Regions from separate parts of the Paenibacillus sp. fava2 genome, predicted to be linked through region 3. Evidence: predicted binding sites of a transcription regulator. Region 3 holds the regulator's gene; each other region holds the start of a gene.

Region 1 (6,152 bases), 150 kb from region 3:
TGGTCGAGGCTATGGATGACGACTTCCTGCTGATCCGTCCCAACCAGAAAGGGCTGCTTATGCTGATTGACCTCAAAACCGGGAGCAATACGCTGCTCTACAAGGAACTGCTAGACGCTGACCAGCAGCTGTATGCTGAAATAAACGACGTTCCGTTTCACGGGGATCAGTTGGAATTTGTCCGGCGTACAGGCAATCTGCTGCAGTTCAGGAATCAGACGGTTCAGGACGGCCGGATTTATGAATATGAACTGTCAAAGACTCAGCCTTAGGCTGAGTCTTTGACAGTTAACAACGCTGCTGGGAGGTAATGGAAACGTTATGGAAATGCTGTACCATTATTACGAAAAAGCGCTGGGCCCTTTCCGGAATCTCTCGGATTTACCGGATGCCGAGGCGGAAGAAGTGCTGGGAGCGATCCGGCGGGATAAAGGAGTCATGGCTTCGCGCAGACCTGAAGGATACCTTCAGCGAAGAAGAGAGCTGGAGCGGCTCGCCAGGGAGCTGTTTACTGCAAAAGGCGGGAGACCGGTCCGAACAGCCCCTCACTATATGGTTGTCGGTGAATGTGACTGGCTGAAATCATGGTACGCTGAGGGAGAAGCGGTTCAGCTGCCCCTTTCCAGCTTTGACACCGATACACTGTCATTCTCTTACGGCGATTTATTTCCAACTTTTAGTCCCAGGGTGCAGGACGGACGGGAATATCGGGGTCAAGTGTATACATATTATGAAATATTGCAGCTTATTGAAAAGTATGGACTGCCGCAGATCTGGAATAAAGACGGCACTGGCGGTCCGGAGCGGTATATTGAGGTGCAGGTGTGGGAGGAGGGTCCTTTGAAATCCCTGTTAGAGGAAATCAAAGACTGATCAGAATGCATTGTAAAAAAAATACGTATTTGTAACGGAGGTGTAGTACAATTCATTAAGTTGCCCGGTTCGGGCATCTATTACATGGATTAAAGGAGACATACGATGACAAGGACTTCTAAAAAGGCTCACCCGATTCTATTTTCGCTCATGCTAGGCATTCTGCTGACCTTTCTGATTTCAGCCGCCTCCGCTGCTGCAACCATTATGGAATTAAACGACAACGGGGTAATAGCGGCCCAGGGAGCAGCTTTTCTGGTAATGGCAGTTATTGTTGCCGGTTATATGACGAGGGGCGGCCGCAGGTGGGGGCAATTTGGATTCAGACCCTTTCGTGCAGAAGAGCTGCGGGACTCTCTGTATTACATACCGCTGGTGGTCATTGCTCTGGTTCAACCGGTTATGGGCGGGCTTAATGTTCAGCTTACGCTAGCTGAAGTCCTGCTGTTTCTGGTGTTCACCCTGATTGTCGGTTTTACTGAGGAGACTATCTTCAGGGGGATCATCAGAGATAAGCTGAAGCTTAAGGGGCCTGTATTTTATATCGTTTTTTCTTCAGTATTCTTTGGCATCCTGCACATGGCTAATGCGCTAAACGGAACTGATCCCATACATATTGTGCTGCAGGTTATCAATGCCTTTCTGATCGGGTTAATCCTCGCTCTGCTGATAGAGACTACGGGGAATATTATCCCGCTGATTCTGTTTCATTTTGTATACGATGCCCTTGCCTTCATGACTATCGAGAATCCCGATAAAGAGCTGACAGTGGTTATTGTTCTGAATGTTTTGTATTTGTTGTACGGCATTTACCTCGTCTACAATCTGCGCCGACGCAAAAAGCTGGGGACAGCATCCGGAAACCGGCTTAGTGCTTAATCTCGCAAAAGGTGTCCGTAACCTGTAACCTTTTGCAGGATTGCTCCATCCTGCTAATTCATTAGGACCTGCCCCGGGATTACAGTGATTTTACAATTGTGAAAGTGTAAAATCCACGTAAAACTGCAAAATAAGCAGCAATTGTCAGGCTCGGGGGGGGCCAATATCCCGGATTGGGAATTTTCCGGGAATACGACAAAATACGAAAAATTTTGGAAGTTTAAAATTAATCGGATATGCGCTACTATAGTGACATCACCAACAAGTAACTGCACAGGTAACCGCTAAGCGGGTATCATTATGGCTTACTAATGGTGAGTACTGAAGGAAGGAGAGATTCCCAAAGAAACCATGAACCAGGGACAAGCTTTTCAGGCAAGACACATCTTGCAGTCGAAGGAGCGTGATTCCGTTGAAGCAGGTTAGCGAAGCGTACAATTACGGTTGACACAGTAGGGAAAACGTCCGTGAAAACGTTTTTCGTGTAATCGTGTACGTGGGGAACTCATCCCATATGCAGGACATGGGGCAATACTCCTTATCTGGAGCGAACGGGAAATACCGAAATTGAATGAACAATAACCATGTCAGGGATATGGATTGTGGCTGGAGGAAATGATTGAATTGAATAATGGATTGAACACATAAATCCCCGTTACCTAGGTTGATAAGGTAGTCGGGGATTTATGCGTTTATGTTAATAAAAGCGGCTAAGTTGCAGTTAGTATTGGCAAGACGGATTCACGGAATACATCTGCGGAGCGTTTCTGCTTGCCGCGATTATCCTGAGTCAGGACAACGACGGTTTCCAGCTTCGGCAGAACATAAATAAACTGCCCGCCGTAACCCCGGGCGTAATAATAATGAAGCTCTGTTTCCGCAGCAGATTCACCGGAATGAGGATAGCTGTCCGTCCACCAGTGCCAGGCGTAACCGCCGCGGCGGGGAGCTTCTGCCAGGAGGGCAGTTTGCACAGAACGGTCAACCAGCTCTGCAGCAATCAGCTGACGTTGGTCCCAATGCCCGCGCTGCAGATAGAGCTGGCCGAACCTCAGCAGGTGAACCGGGCGCAGGCGCAGCCCGAAGCCGCCGGTATGAATACCCTGCGGGTCCTGCTCCCATTCATATTGTTCTATGCCCAGCGGACTGAACAGCACGGACTCGGCAAACCGGGCAACCGGCATCCCCGTGCCTTCCGCCAACAAAGCCGCCAGGAGCTGGGAAACACCGGAATTGTATTCCATATGCTCACCGGGATTATGGGACAGCGGCTGCTCCAGCACAAAATCTATCCAGTTCTCTGAGCGCGTCATGCGGGGAAAGGAATTCTGGCCGCCAAACTCCGTCCAGTTAAACCCCGCTGACATGGTTAGCAGATGCTCCAGTGTTATTGCCGCCTTGCGCGGATCACGGTCCTGCCGGAGCCGGGGATAAAATTCCGCCAGGAGGGTTTCCGGCCGCGGCAGCAGTCCCTTTTGCATTGCGATGCAGACGAGAGCGGACAGGACGCTTTTGGTACAGGAGTTGATTTTGGCGAGTTCACCGGCTGTGCCGGTTTCTCTATAATGTTCAAAGACCAGACGGCCTTCGGAGCTAATTAGACAGCTGCGCAACTGATAAGGTGCGAGCACTGCGGAAAGTTTGGATGTATCCATTTCTTGAGTTCCTTTCTTATGCTGCCGGATGGCGTAATCCATTATTATGTTTGGACATATCTGTTAACAGTGTACCAGCCTTATTGCAAAAAATGAAATGAGAGGAGTATTTCTGATGAATAAAGGCAATCGGGAAACCATAATGACCGTAGAAAGGCCTATTAACGTCTGGTATCTCTTTTTATGAAAAATAAAGAGTAATAGACACAAATTTGTGAAAAAGTTCACGTAATAATTATCAAATTTTAATATATAATATGGTTATCAAAAAGAAATTAAACAAAAATGATTTGGGGGATTTGAGATGAAATTTGTAAAAAGCTTATTGGTTGCCGGGGTTGCTGCTGCGTTGTTGTCGGGTTGCGGATCGAATAGTGATAATGCGGGAAATGAAGCGGCTGCCACTGCAACTGCTGCTGCACAGACCGATGCTGTATCAACTGCTTCCATAGTGAAAGAACAGGATCCGTTCCTGAAGGCAGTAAGTGCAGAAGGTAACTGGATCGTTGCGATCCTGAATGATCTGACTGTAGATCAGGATGTTGTTGTAGCCGGAGAATTCCATGATAAAGGCGCTGCCGAAAATGCAATTTACCGCAAGCTCGCCCTGTATGCACAGGATGCTGATCATAAGGTAACTGCTACTTATACACTGACTGCACCTAAAGTAACGGTACAAAGCGAAAACTTCAGAGTACAAGGCGGTACAATCAAAGGGGACGTATACGTAGAAGCGAACGGCTTTAACCTGTATAAAGATGCTACCATCGACGGTAACCTGTACTTCGCAAGTGCTGATGTACAAGCAACTGCAGTGATGGAAGGCAAAGTGACTGGAACTACTGAAGTTAAATAATCAGTTTACTCTGCGTATGATCGAATAGATAGAGCCTGTAGACTTAATCTCTGACACGGGGATTGGGTTTGCAGGCTTTCTTTATGTTTACATAGAAATATATGGAAAGTGTTGATTGTTTTGAGCTGAGAGAAGGAGGGGCTGATATGAAAAAGTGGATTCCGCTGCTGGTAATCTGTCTGCTAGCCATTGGAATTATGAGCTACAGTAAGCTGAAAGTAAGCGAGGTTGCCAGCATCCGTCTGGAGTGTGCGGATTTATGTCATGACGGGCAGGTACCCGCCGGACTTTTTGCAGAAAAGACCTTTAATGAGCCGCAAGAAATCAAGCTGTTCGTAACGGCTATCAATAAGGCTAAAAGGATAAAAGGAGAACTGGATTATGGTGTGACGTTCAGAATGTATGCAGCTTATAAAAACGGCGGAGAAAAAGTCTACAGCCTCAACATCTCTGATTCCAAAAAGGAGGGGACACGGGGTCTGCTGGTGGACTCTAACGATAGCGGACAAGGCTACTCGATTCCTTCTAAAAATCATGAGGAGCTGCGGAAGCTTATTTATGGGGAGTAATTTTGAACGGAAGGGCAGGTGGACTAGGTGTCAACAAAAGTGCGATTGGCTACAGTAAACGATGCCTCTGCATTAGCCAGGCTGAACTATGAATTTAACGGAGGTGAGCTGCGGCAGGCTGTGGAAATATCGGAGAGCTTACTGAGAGACGGTGAACTTGTAGCTGTGGCCCTGATGGAGGACCGGGTGATCGGATTCGGCTGCGCCCGGAGCTATCACTCCTTTTGCTACAGCGAGGCTTGCGGTGAGATTACAGAAATGTACATTGAGCAAGCTTACAGAAGAAAAGGGGCTGCGACGGCATTGCTAAATCTGCTTGAACAAGAGTTAAGCCGCCGCAGCGTGGGTAGCGTGAAGATTCTGACAGGCACTAATAATCATTCGGCTCTGCAAACCTATGAAAATTACGGTTATTTGAGAGACAATGAAGCAGTGCTAACCAAGAGGCTTCTCTGATAAGAGCTTCATAGGACAGCTTCAGCCTCAGGTTCCTTAAATTGCAGCCGGTACAGCTGCGCATATACTCCGTTGCTGGACAGCAGGCTGTCATGAGTGCCTTCCTCGGCGACAGCTCCCTTATCCAGCACGATGATTCTGGTGGCATTGCGTACAGTGGACAGCCGGTGGGCAATCACCAGCGTGGTCCGGTGCTTCATAAGCCGGTCAAGTGACTGCTGAACAAGCTGCTCCGATTCATTATCCAGGGCGGAGGTCGCTTCATCCAGCAGCAGAAGCGGTGCATTCCGCAGAAAGGCCCGGGCAATGGCGATCCGCTGGCGCTGTCCTCCCGATAAGCCTGTTCCGTGCTCACCGATCAGGGTGTCATAGCCTGCGGGCAGCTTTTGAATAAAGTCATCTGCTCCTGCAAGTCTGGCCGCTTCCCGGATCTCTTCATCACTGGCCAAATTGCTGCTGAACGCAATATTGTCCTTAATTGATCCGGAGAACAGGTAAGGGGACTGCGGCACATAAGTAATCTTGCTGCGCAGTTCTGCAAGCTCTCCGGATGCAGATTGGCCGTAAACGGAAATATGTCCGGCATCGGGTCTGAGTAATCCGCAGCACATCCGCATCAGGGTTGTTTTGCCAGAGCCGCTTGGTCCGACCAGCGCAACCGTTTCACCATGCCGGATATGCAGATTCAAATCTCTGAACAGCGGCGTCTGGTCATCCGGTGCTGCGGAGTGGCTGAAGTATGCACCATGAATCGTTAATGCCGCAGATTCATCCGGACAAGGCACTGAAGAGAGGCTCTGGTGCCCAGGCGGAATGTCATCCTCGGACGGTGCGTCAAGAATAGAGAATACGCGGTCAGCCGCG
Region 2 (6,152 bases), 2.7 Mb from region 3:
TCGATCGACTACCTGCACCTGTACAAGCATGAAGATGTGCAGCTGCAGATCGGCGGCTCCGACCAATGGGGCAATATCACAAGCGGCCTGGACCTGATCCGTAAAAAAGAAGGCAACGAAGCCAAAGCATTCGGCCTCACCATCCCGCTGATGCTTAAGGCAGACGGCACCAAGTTCGGCAAAACCGCCGGCGGCGCAGTATGGCTTGATCCGAAGAAAACAACTCCTTACGAGTTCTACCAGTTCTGGGCGAACACAGATGACCGGGATGTAATCAAATACCTCAAGTACTTCACTTTCCTCAGCAAAGAGGAGATCGAAGCTCTTGCGGCCAAGGTTGAATCCGAGCCGCACAAGCGTGAAGCGCAGAAGGCACTGGCGGAAGAAATGACCCGGTTCGTGCACGGCGAAGAGCTGCTGGAGCAGGCAAAACGGATTACTGCCGCCCTCTTCAGCGGCGACATCCGCTCCCTGACCGCCGATGAGATTGAGGAAGGCTTCAAGGAAATGCCGACCTTCACCGCCACTAACGAAACGAAGAATATCGTGGAATGGCTGGTCGACCTGGGCATCGAGCCGTCCAAGCGCCAGGCGCGTGAGGACATCACCAAGGGAGCCATCTCCATCAACGGCGAGCGTGTTAATGAGCTGGAGGTTGACATTACCGCCGAGCATGCTATCGGCGGCAAGTTCATTATCGTTCGCAAGGGCAAGAAAAACTACAGCCTGGTAAAACTGGTTTAAGCTGCGTGCGGCGGATTAGAGGCAAAAATGCTCTGATCCGCCGCTTTTCTGTTTGAAGGGGAGTTATGAAGGAGATATTTTGAGTGTGATGCGGCGAGTTGTACAGAAGGGCTGAGCGCCGACAGTTAAGGGGGAATATCCCACTAACTGCGCCGTCGAAGGGCTAAACGCTGAAATGAAAGGGAAAAATCCCTTTGAAGGTCAATATGCGTAGCGCCTATTCCTAATCATTCTCATAAGCTCTATTACTACACCCTGTTATCCGCTATTCTCTCTTACGGGAGGCCGTTTAGTCTTCCAGCTGCTCCAGCTCATCCTCCAGTCCGGCCAGCTTCTTCCGGATGGCGGCGGCAAGCTCCACATCGCCGGCTTGTTCAGCTTGTGCTAATGCGTCCTGAGCTATGCTGATCTGATACTCCAGATAGGTGTAATCCGATGAGGCTCCGGTGCGGGCTGATCGTTGCGAATAGGTCATAATCGTATACCTCCTTTTTTACATAGCAGGAACGTTTCCTGGCTGTCGCCATTAGTATGTCCATATTACTAGCTTCCGGGGATATGCTCAACCTGTGAACGATCAAGAGCTATCGCAGCTGCTTAGCCATCTGCACCAGATAGAACAGGTGCAGTAGCCCGGTGTTCCCGGAAAGCTCCACTGAGAGGTACATGAAACATAGCCTTTCTGTATAAACAGTGCGCTGATTATGATATATTTAACATTAAGCTTTACGAAGTGACAGCAACAGACCTGAAAGGGAGTACTTCATGACACAATTTGTTTACAAGCAGATTATTGATGACCTCAAAATGAAAATTTTTGCCGGAGAATATCCGGATATGCGCCTGCCCGATGAACGGACGCTCAGTGAAACCTACCAGGTCAGCCGCAGCTCAATCAAACGGGCGCTCGCCAAAATGGAGAGTGTCGGCATTATTTTCAAAAAACGGGGCTCAGGCACCTTTATCAATCCCTTGTACATAAAAAATGAATCCATCTTCAATTATGAAGGCTCCAATCTGGGGGTTACCGACAATTTCCAGATGCACGGAACGAAACCCAAAGTCAAGGTGCTGAGTTTCGAGGTTATTCCTCCGACCAAGGAGCTGCAGCGGGATTTGTTCCTCGGGCCCCATGATTTTGTGTACAAAATCGTCCGGCTCCGGCTGTTCGACGATGAACCGTTCATGATTGAAACAGGCTACATCCCGATCAAGATTGTCCAGGATCTCAATCAGACGATTATTGAAGGCTCGATCTTTAATTATCTGGAGGATTCGCGCAATCTTGCTGTCACCAAATCATTCCTGTCTGTTTTTGCAGAGCCGTCAGAGCCTGATGACCAGGAGCTGCTGCACCTGTCACCGAATGAGCCTGTAAGTATCATGGAAGGGATTTTCTTCCTCGATAACGGCACTCCGCTTGAATTCTCGCATATGAGATTCCACTACAAGTACCTGAAATTTAATACCTTTGTATCGGTTCACTAAAAAATAGAGGCCCGGGAAATATCCCGGACCTCTTATTATTTTTAGGAAAGAGTAGAATAGCTGCCGAACTCCGCAGTGAAAAGGATCGTCGTTCCGGTTATCTCCGGGTCTGCAGGACCGAGGCGGATCTCCCCGTTCATCAGTTCAACAATCCGTTGGCAGATGGCCAATCCGAGGCCAGTGCCTTCAGTGTGCCGGGCTTTATTGGTATCAGCCCGGTAGAAAGGAAGAAACAGCTGGCTGCGCATCTCCGGAGGTATGCCGATGCCGGTATCCTGAACCGTAAACTGCAGCCGGATTGTGTCACGAGTAGCTGCTATAAGGAGTACAGTAACAGAAATTTTCCCCGCCTCTGTAAATTTAACGGCATTTCCCAATAAGTTAAGCAGAACCTGCCTGAGCCGCCCGTCATCCCCGACGAGGATCTCTGGAATATCAGGATCAACCGATAAGTCTACTTCCAGTTTTTTGTTCCGGATAGCTACAATAAGCAGCTCCAGCGTCTCCGCAATGGATTCCCGCAGACTGAACGCTTCAGCCAGCAGCTGACCGAAACCGGACTCCAGCTTGCTGTAATCCAGAATATCGTTCACGATCCGCAGCAGGGACTTCCCGCTTCTCTGAATAGTGGCAACGTACTCCTTCTGCACATTTTCCAGCGGCGTTGCCGCGAGCAGATCCGCCATGCCCATTACGCCGTTCATCGGGGTTCGGATCTCATGATTCATCATGGCGATGAATTCATTTTTGGCCTGATTAGCCATTTCCATAGCTTCCTTTTCAATAAGCAGATGCTTTTGTTCATTCAGCAGCTGCCTCTGGACTGACAGGGACGGGAAGATGACTTCTTCCATGGCATGATGGTTATAGAGAGGCGATTTGTAAAACTCGGCATCCGTCATCACATATTCATGTTCTCTGAGAAGCCCGGTCTGCAGGGATGCAGAGATGGCATGTGCATTATAGGCGCAGACGGACACCATCCCATATTCCCGTACAAAATCGGCTGTCTGCCGCTCATATGCCATTAGATTTTCCCGGATGGTATGCTCATCATGATCTCCCCAGGTCATCACATTGGCCCATGTACGGAGAGAGTAGTCTTTATGTTGAATCGCAGCGGTTATTTTCTCGAAATGAGACACAATATGCTGAAAGTTAAAATCTCCCCGTGACCCGTAATAATCAACATTGTTAGCGTAATGAAGATAATGAAGGCTGCCGGATACGCTGCCGCTCCTCAGCTTCTCCAGAATAGCGTAATAAACGTCGGCCTGCTCAATAAGCAGAATGTGATGGCCATGCTCAATGGCGGTTTCAATATACGATAGAGCATTATCAACATAACGATCCAAATCCTCAAACAAGTAGATAATATGTCCCCCGTCAGTAACGCTGGTCCAAGAATTTAACGTTATGGTCGGTTTGCTCATAGCATAACTCCTCAATACTACTAATTTTAACTATAACTATAAATGAAAATAAAACCTTCGTCACTTATCAAAACGGCAGCGTTGAGAAAGTTACTGTTGCAACAAGTGTAAAAATATGGGGAATAACATATTGTTCAATCATTTTCCCTCTGAATTACCTGCACATTTCATACTATGTTCAAAATTTCACAAAATTGGACCGTATCACTTGTCTAAAAGGTTGTATTTATTTTTTTCAGAGGTATGATGTACCTGTAGAGAAAAAAGATTGGTAATTATAAATACAATCAATTAGGGAGTGGAGAAAATGGGATTATCGACCATGAATGTTGATTACTCATCAAAAACGTATCTGGAGAAGCTGGACGCTTACTGGCGGGCAACGAACTATATTTCTGTAGGACAGCTGTATTTGAAGGACAATCCGTTGTTAAGAGAACCGCTGAAGGATGCTGACGTCAAAATCAAACCAATCGGGCACTGGGGAACGATTCCCGGCCAGAACTTCATTTATGCCCATCTTAACCGCGTTATCACCAAATATGATCTGAACATGTTCTATATAGAAGGACCGGGCCACGGCGGCCAGGTTATGGTATCGAATTCCTATCTGGACGGCAGCTACACCGAAATTTACCCGGAAATCACCCAGGATATCCCGGGTCTCAAAAAGCTGTTCAAGCAGTTCTCGTTCCCTGGCGGCGTAGCTTCCCATGCTGCACCTGAAACTCCTGGATCTATCCATGAGGGCGGTGAGCTTGGTTATTCCCTGTCGCACGGCGCCGGCGCTATCCTCGACAATCCGGACCTGATCTCGGCAGTTGTCATCGGAGACGGTGAGGCTGAAACCGGACCGCTGGCCGCATCCTGGTTTTCCAACCGCTTCATCAACCCTGTTACAGACGGCGCTGTGCTGCCGATTCTGCACCTGAACGGCTTCAAGATCAGCAACCCGACGATCCTCTCCCGCCAGTCACGGGAAGAAATCACGGCTTACTTCACCGGCATGGGCTGGGAGCCGTTCTTTGTAGAAGGTGAAGATCCGGAGCAGATGCACCCGGAAATGGCCAAGGCACTGGATGCAATCGTTGAAAGAATCGCAGCGATCCAGAAAAATGCGCGTGAAAATAACGACCTTACCCGTCCGCTGTGGCCGATGCTCGTCTTCCGCTCCCCTAAAGGCTGGACCGGACCTGCACAGTGGGATGGCGTACCGAATACAGGCTCATTCCGGGCCCATCAGGTACCGATCCCGGTTGACCAGAAGAACATGAAGCATGCACCGGCACTGCTGGACTGGATGCAGAGCTACAGACCGGAAGAGCTGTTCGATGAAAACGGCCGTTTGTTTGCCGAAATTGCCGAAATTCTGCCTGCAGGCAACAGACGTATGGGGATGAATCCTGTTACTAATGCCGGTAACCTGATCAAGGACCTGAATCTGCCTGACTTTGCCGACTATGCGCTGGACAATGCAGTTCCGGGTCAAGTGGTGGCACAGGATATGGCGGTTCTCGGTAAATACCTGAAAGAGGTTGTCCTGCGTAACGAGCCTAACCGCAACTTCCGGATCTTCGGGCCGGATGAAACGATGTCCAACCGTCTCGCACCGGTGTTTGAAGTGACCAAACGCCAATGGCTGGATCAGATTATCGAGCCAAACGATGAATTCCTGGCTTCCTACGGCCGTGTTATCGACTCCCAATTGTCGGAGCATCAGGCGGAAGGCTTGCTTGAAGGATATGTGCTGACCGGACGCCACGGCTTCTTCCACAGCTATGAAGCGTTCCTGCGCGTTGTCGATTCGATGATTACCCAGCACTTCAAATGGCTGCGCAAGGCAACCGATCAGGGCTGGCGTGCCGATATCCCGTCACTGAATGTTGTGGCAACCTCGACTGTATTCCAGCAGGACCATAACGGCTACACTCACCAGGATCCGGGTCTGTTGGGCCACCTGGCTGACAAGAAACCGGAATTCATCCGTGAATATCTGCCGGCCGATGCGAATTCCCTGCTGGCTGTATTCGATACTGTGCTGAATGACCGCCAGAAGATCAACCTGATCGTCTCCTCCAAGCATCCGCGTCCGCAATGGTTCAGTGTGGCAGAGGCGCAGGAGCTGGTTGATAAAGGGCTGAAGATTATCGACTGGGCAAGCACTGATAAGGGCGGCGAGCCTGATGTGGTCTTTGCTTCCGCAGGTACAGAGCCAACCATTGAAAGCTTGGCGGCGATCTCCATCCTGAATGAGAAATTGCCTGAGCTGAAGATCCGTTATATCAACGTAGTGGATCTGCTGAAGCTGAGAAGCCAGAAGCTCGATCCGCGCGGCCTGTCCGACGAAGAGTTTGATCAATTTTTCACAAAAGATAAACCGGTCATCTTCGCGTTCCACGGCTATGAAGGCCTGATCAAGGACCTGTTCTTCGACCGTCACAATCACAATCTGCATGTGCACGGCTACCGCGAGAACGGCGACATCAC
Region 3 (6,152 bases):
TGCTGTATTATTTACTCGGCAGGCTATAGCCTTCCCCGATTGCCGTACCATCGCTGAACCGGTAGAACTGGTAATAATACCGTCCTTCCTGCTTGTAGAAGACCTGCCATGCATATTCTCCATTAAATACGCCGGGCAAAAGCCGTCTGATGTCGGCACCGGGCAGCTCAGAAGCAAGCTTCTCCCGGATCTGCTGCTCTGAGGTACCCTTCGACAGCTCTGCCGCGTAAATATCGTTGTCGCCTCCTGCCGGTTTACCGTCAAGTGTAAAGCGGACCCAGACCATCAGCTCGGTGCCCGCCTCATTCTTTCCTGTAAGCACCCAATAGGCTGCATTTTCATCCCAGACGGATTTCTGGGCTTTGGTCACCTCAGTCAGTCCGGCACGGCTTCTGGCCACTTCCCTGGCTGCGCTGCGCTCGGCCCACTGGTCCTTCATGATATAGGCATAGAACTGACCTAGTCCGAACAAAAGGAGCAGTGCCGCACTGATCGCCAGCGGAAGCCATTTTTTCCTTTTCCTCAAAGTGCAGCTCCCTTTCTTCTAAATAACTGACCGTAAGATCCGGTCGCCTTGCATTCGATTATCTTGTTAGCAGGCTTTCAAAGGTTTCCTGCGCTTTGCGGCGGATCTCCTCTTCGTCCAGTGTCAGGCACTGGCCGTGCTTAACAACCTGCTTGCCGTTAACCCAGACATGCTCAACATCTTTGGCACTTGCCGAATATACCGCATGGGAGAGCAGGTCAGAATGCGGCAGCAGATGCGGCTGATCAATATCAATGGCAATAAAATCCGCCTTCATGCCAGCAGCCAGGCGGCCGACATTGTTCAGGAAGATGGAAGCTGCCCCGTATTCCGTTGCCATCAGCAGCGCTTCCGGCGCAGGTACGGCGGTCGGATCCCCGCTGACTCCTTTATGGATCAGCGCAGCCAGACGCATTTCCTCGAACATATCGAGGTTGTTGTTGCTTGCCGCCCCGTCAGTGCCCAGTGAGACTTTGACTCCCGCACGAAGCAGGTCCGGCACACGTGCAACCCCGCTTGCCAGCTTCAGGTTGCTGCCCGGATTATGGGATACTCCCACACTGTATTTGGCCAAAATTTCAATTTCTTCATCATTCAAATGAACACCATGGGCGATCAGAGACGGGCGGGTGAACATGCCCAGCTTCTCCAGATGTGCCACCGGACGCAGGCCGTAATCGGTCACATTCTGCTCCACTTCATGGCGGGTTTCGGACATATGCGTGTGCATCGGCAGGTCCAGATCATGAGCCTCCTGAACAAATTTCACGAAGAAGTCCGGCGGACAGGTGTAAGGCGCGTGAGGCGAGAGCATTGCCGTAATTCTGCCGTCCGCTTTGCCGTGCCAGTTACGGGCAAATTCCACGGCTTCTGCGAGCTTCTGGTTCTGCACATCTTCAGGACATAGACCGATAGCACCGCGCATCAGAACAGCACGGATACCCGACTGTTCTGTAACCTCGGCCACCCGGTCCATATGATCATACATATCAAGGAAGGTAGTTGTTCCGCCCTTGAGCATCTCCAGAACGGACAGGGCTGTTCCCCAGTACACATCATCACCGGTAAATTTCGCTTCCATCGGCCACATTTTTTCCTGCAGCCAAGTCTGAAGCACCATATCATCGCCATATCCGCGCAGCAGCGACATCGCCGCATGGCCGTGGGTATTGACCAGTCCGGGCATGAACAGCAGACGGCTGCCGTCAACCGTCAGAACGCCTTCTTCTGCTGCAGGCTTATCTTCTCCTATGTATGTGATCAGATCATCCTCTATCGTCATATAACCGCTCAGGACAGGCTGAAGTGAGCCAGCTACAAGAAACCGGCCGTTCGCGATTATCGTTTTATTGCTGCTCATCGGTAATTTCTTCCTTTCCGTCATGCAAATAGTAGGCAAGGCTCTGCAGATCAGTCGTAAAATCGGCCGCATGGATACGGATCGACGGCGGAGTCTTCAGAATAACCGGAGCAAAATTAAGAATAGCCTCGATGCCCGATTCCACCAGAATGTCGGCTACATTCTGCGCTTCACTGTCCGGTACGGTAATAATGCCGATCCGGATCCCCTGCTCACGGATGGTCTGGCCCAGCTCCTCCATCGGCTGAACCGTCAGGGAGTTGATTTTCTGGCCGACCTTGGGTGCGTAGGAGTCGAATACGGCAGTGATTTTCATCGTATCTTTCAGATAAGCATTATAATTGGAAAGGGCGTGGCCCAGGTTCCCCGCACCGACCAGAGCCACGTTGATCTGCTGGTCAAGCTTAAGGATATGGCGGATCTTTTCAATCAGATAGGATACATCGTAGCCGATGCCCTTCCGGCCGAAGTCCCCGAAATAAGCCAGGTCTTTGCGGATCTGTGCCGGATTAAGATCAAGTTTCTGTCCCAGCTCCTGGGAAGAAACGGTTGCAATTTCGCGTTTCTGGAGATCATTCAAGAAACGCAGATACACTGGGAGCCTGCGTACGACAGCCTCCGATATTTTGTCCGATTTCATGTCTTCTCCTCCTAAATTTAGTATAACTCGGATGTGTATGAAAGCCGCACCGCTCCCCGATACTCAAGCAAACAGGAAGCTGATGCGGAACTAGACTAAGAATGAAATGAATGCAGTTTAGGAAATGCCGCCCTCCAGCCATTCCTCGATTCTCGGAACCATCTGGTCAGTCAGCATATGCTCCATCTTGGGGCCGGGCAGTGAATACAGGAAATACTTCCCGTAGTAAGACTCGATGACCCTGGTATCATATACAATGACAATTCCCCGATCCTGGGCGGTGCGAACCAGCCGGCCGAAGCCCTGCTTGAAGCGGATGACCGCCTGGGGTACCGACAGCTTCATGAACGGGTTCTTCTTCTGTGCCTGCAGCAGCTCGGCTTTGGCCTCTGCAAGCGGGTGGTTCGGGGGCTGGAACGGCAGTCTGACAATCGCCAGACAGCTGAGCGCATCTCCGGGAATATCCACGCCTTCCCAGAAGCTGCTGGTTCCGAGCAGTACCGCCGCAGAATTGTCCTGAAAACGCCGGATCAGTTTGCTGCGGCTCCCCCCTTCTACACCTTGCCCAAGTACAGCGATGTCCTCTGCGGCCAGTGCATCCTTAAGCGGGTCATAGACCTGCCTTAGCATCTTATAGGAAGTAAACAGCACCAGCATACGGCCTTTGGTTGCCACAGCAGCTTCTGCCAGTGAGTGCACCAGTTTGTCAACAAACCTGGCATCCCCTACACTGCCCTTTACGCTCGGAAAATCACGCGGGATAACAAGCAGTGCCTGTTCGCGGTAATTAAACGGTGAAGGCAGCAGCGCTGTCATCAGCCTGTCCTGCTCCGCAGCCTCGCCCAGTCCGAGATTATCGATCATGAACTGGAAGGATTTATCCACAGACAGCGTTGCAGAGGTCAGCGTTATACTTTTCTTCTTGTCGAAGAACAGCTCCTTGAGCTGGGCACTGACATCTACCGGTACAGCATACAGCTGCAGGGATTTGCCTCGGTAATTGCTGCTGCCTTCCATCCAGTACACAACATTCTCATCATTCAGGCCCATGAAGAAGCGGATCTGCTCGCGGATCGAGGCCAGATCCTTAAACAGGCCGCCGATGTCGGTTACCAGACTGTCCGAGGAGGACTGGCTGTCGGTATCGCGCATTTCACTGAGCATCTTGTCGCCCCTGCGGATAATATCACTGAGGCTGAGATTCAGTGTGTTCTCCAGCGCAGCCAGCTCCTCCCAGTCCCTTGGCTTCTTGCCGGGGTGCAGGCGTGACACCAGCTGTCCGGCCTCACCAGCTGCCGCATCACTGCGGTCTGGCAGCAGTCCGAACAGCTTGTCGCTGAGCACATCCCAGGTTTCCTTGACGGTAAGCAGATCCGGATAGATCCGGTCGATGACACTGCTCCATTCGGAGGCCTGCTCGCTTCCAGATGATTGCAGGGTCTGGCGCAGTGCCGGGAGCTGGCCGCTCTTACTGTCCTTGTATAGCCGTGTCAGCGTATGGGCCACAGTGAAATACTTCATCTGCATGCCCAGATGCTTGCCCGCCACATCCTCCAGATGATGGGCCTCATCTATAACAAGATGCTCATAGGCAGGCAACAGCTGATGTCCCGCCTTTACATCTGCGAACAGCTTGGAATGATTCGTAATGACTACATCGGCAATTCCGGCTTCATGCTTGGCCCGGTGGTAGTAGCATTTACGGAACCACGGACAGGACCGGCCCAGACAGGAGTCGGTGTCACTGGCTACACTTTCCCAGAAGTCGCCGCCGCGGCCGCTGAGATTCAGCTCCTCATCGTCACCGGACAGCGTCTGGGTAAGCCACACAATCATTTGTGCTGCTGTAAGCGTTTCTTCCCTGGTACTTACGAAGTCCTTGTTATTTATTTTATGTTCAAACTTGCGCAGACACAAATAGTGCCCTCTTCCCTTAAAGACGGCAGCCTTGAACGGAAACGGGACCACTGTAGTCAGGAGGGGGATGTCGCGCTCACGCAGCTGATCCTGCAGATTGATTGTATGTGTGCTGACCATCACCTTCTGGTCCGTACGCACGCTATGATAAATAGCCGGCAGCAGGTAGCCCAGCGATTTGCCGGTGCCGGTACCCGCTTCAATCAGCAGATGCTTTTCTTCCTGAAGGGCGGTCTTTACTTCGCCGATCATTATCTCCTGTGCTTCCCGCGTCTCATACTGCGGTAACGTATCCTTAAGCCGGGCTGTTACCTCAGCCATGTAGTCCTCAAAGGATACATTCTCCAAAGGATTGCCGGAACCCTCCTCGCGCGGTGAAACAAGCTCATTCCAGTCGCCGACCGCAAGTGCCAGCTGACGGTGAAAGGTCAGCTCGCCCTCCGGCTGGAAGGTTTCCATCTCCCGCTCATGAAGCAGGCCATCAAAATACCAGGCCAGATCGCTATCTTCGCCGGCAAACAGCTCATTCAGGCGTTGAATGGTCAGCAGCGGCAGGCTGTACAGCTCGTCAAGGCATTTAAGCAGCACGAGCGCAGTGGCCAATGCATCGCTGTCAGCCTGATGCGGACGCTCATGCGTCAGCTTGAAATGCGCACTGACTGCACCGAGCTGATAGGTGGTCAGCGACGGAAAGCATATTTTGAGAAAATCAATCGTATCGAGAATCCGGCCCTGAAACGGCAAGTAGCCGCAGCGGTCCAGGGCATTCTGTAAAAAGTGAAAATCAAATGCGACATTATGCCCTACCAGCACAACATCATCCAGCAGCGGGACCAGCTCCATCATCATTTCATCCAGCTCCGGCGCATCCGCAACATCCGCGTCGGTTATGCCGGTCAAGCCTGTAATAAAAGGAGGAATCGGTGTTCCGGGCTTGACATAGGACCCATATACCCGGGAAACAGACCGGTCTTCTTCTATAATGGCAAGGCCAACCTGGATGATCTCACCCACAGATTGGGTTCCCGTAGTTTCAAAATCAAGCACGGCAAATTTCATTGTAAGTTCTATTCCCTTTCACTTGAGACTCCATATCAGCATAACAGAAGTTACGTAAAAAGGCGATGCAAGCCGCTTGTTCAAGTGGATGCATCGCCTAAATGAAGGCTATGATTACAAAAGCGAAACAAGCTGGTCCCCGAACTGGAGCTTACCGCCCTTTTTGCGGCAGACCTCCAGATTGACATTCGGCTCCGGCAGAGCCGGATCATACTGCAAAGACAAACCGAACAGTTCACTTGCCTCAAGGAAGCGCTCCTGTGAGGCCCTGATGCAGCCCAATGCATTATAGATCATCGCCTTAAGCTTGCTCTCCCGGATCAGGGCGAGCATATGGTTCAGATGGCTCCAGGCCGTCTCCCCGTCCCCTTCCTGCAGATAAGCCATGGCCAGATACAGCCGGGCGGCCAGGCTGTCCGGATAACGCCGGATCACTTCCTGAAACTGCTGGATACATTTGCCGTACATCAGGAGCTTATAATACCCCTGGCCCCGGACAAAAGAATCCATGGCAAGCTCTGGCGCCTCCTGCTGAGGCACTTCTTCCTCAGGCTCGAGCGCAAGCTCAGTCTGTTCCCGGAACTGGCTCAGCTGCTCGGCAAAGGCCAGCCACTCATCCATCACTTTATCACTGAGCCTGTGAAGCATGT

What was found. The regulator Rex, encoded in region 3, represses fermentation and respiration genes when NADH is low (regulators of the CRP and FNR family bind a similar motif). The targets are predictions, from matches to a motif close to TTGTGAAATATTTCACAA.
Region 1: a site for Rex is predicted at 3,620-3,637, ahead of AC4G46_RS20435 (polymer-forming cytoskeletal protein). Genes of this name have one in related genera too.
Region 2: a site for Rex is predicted at 3,840-3,857, ahead of AC4G46_RS08680 (phosphoketolase family protein). Genes of this name have one in related genera too.

Annotation. Positions count from the first base shown of each region.
Region 1 covers NZ_CM177755.1:4,654,165-4,660,316, reverse strand. The annotation lists gene AC4G46_RS20455 (stalk domain-containing protein) at 1-272, shown strand, start outside; gene AC4G46_RS20450 (hypothetical protein) at 322-873, shown strand; gene AC4G46_RS20445 (CPBP family intramembrane glutamic endopeptidase) at 979-1,752, shown strand; gene AC4G46_RS20440 (serine hydrolase domain-containing protein) at 2,463-3,407, opposite strand; gene AC4G46_RS20435 (polymer-forming cytoskeletal protein) at 3,712-4,263, shown strand; gene AC4G46_RS20430 (YhfM domain-containing protein) at 4,410-4,832, shown strand; gene AC4G46_RS20425 (GNAT family N-acetyltransferase) at 4,860-5,288, shown strand; gene AC4G46_RS20420 (ABC transporter ATP-binding protein) at 5,297-6,152, opposite strand, start outside.
Region 2 covers NZ_CM177755.1:2,067,218-2,073,369, forward strand. The annotation lists gene tyrS (tyrosine--tRNA ligase) at 1-744, shown strand, start outside; gene AC4G46_RS08665 (hypothetical protein) at 1,034-1,219, opposite strand; gene AC4G46_RS08670 (GntR family transcriptional regulator) at 1,510-2,232, shown strand; gene AC4G46_RS08675 (ATP-binding protein) at 2,274-3,665, opposite strand; gene AC4G46_RS08680 (phosphoketolase family protein) at 3,973-6,152, shown strand, end outside.
Region 3 covers NZ_CM177755.1:4,800,587-4,806,738, forward strand. The annotation lists gene AC4G46_RS21065 (cell wall elongation regulator TseB-like domain-containing protein) at 8-526, opposite strand; gene AC4G46_RS21070 (amidohydrolase) at 585-1,886, opposite strand; gene AC4G46_RS21075 (redox-sensing transcriptional repressor Rex) at 1,873-2,526, opposite strand; gene dinG (ATP-dependent DNA helicase DinG) at 2,644-5,502, opposite strand; gene AC4G46_RS21085 (tetratricopeptide repeat protein) at 5,617-6,152, opposite strand, start outside.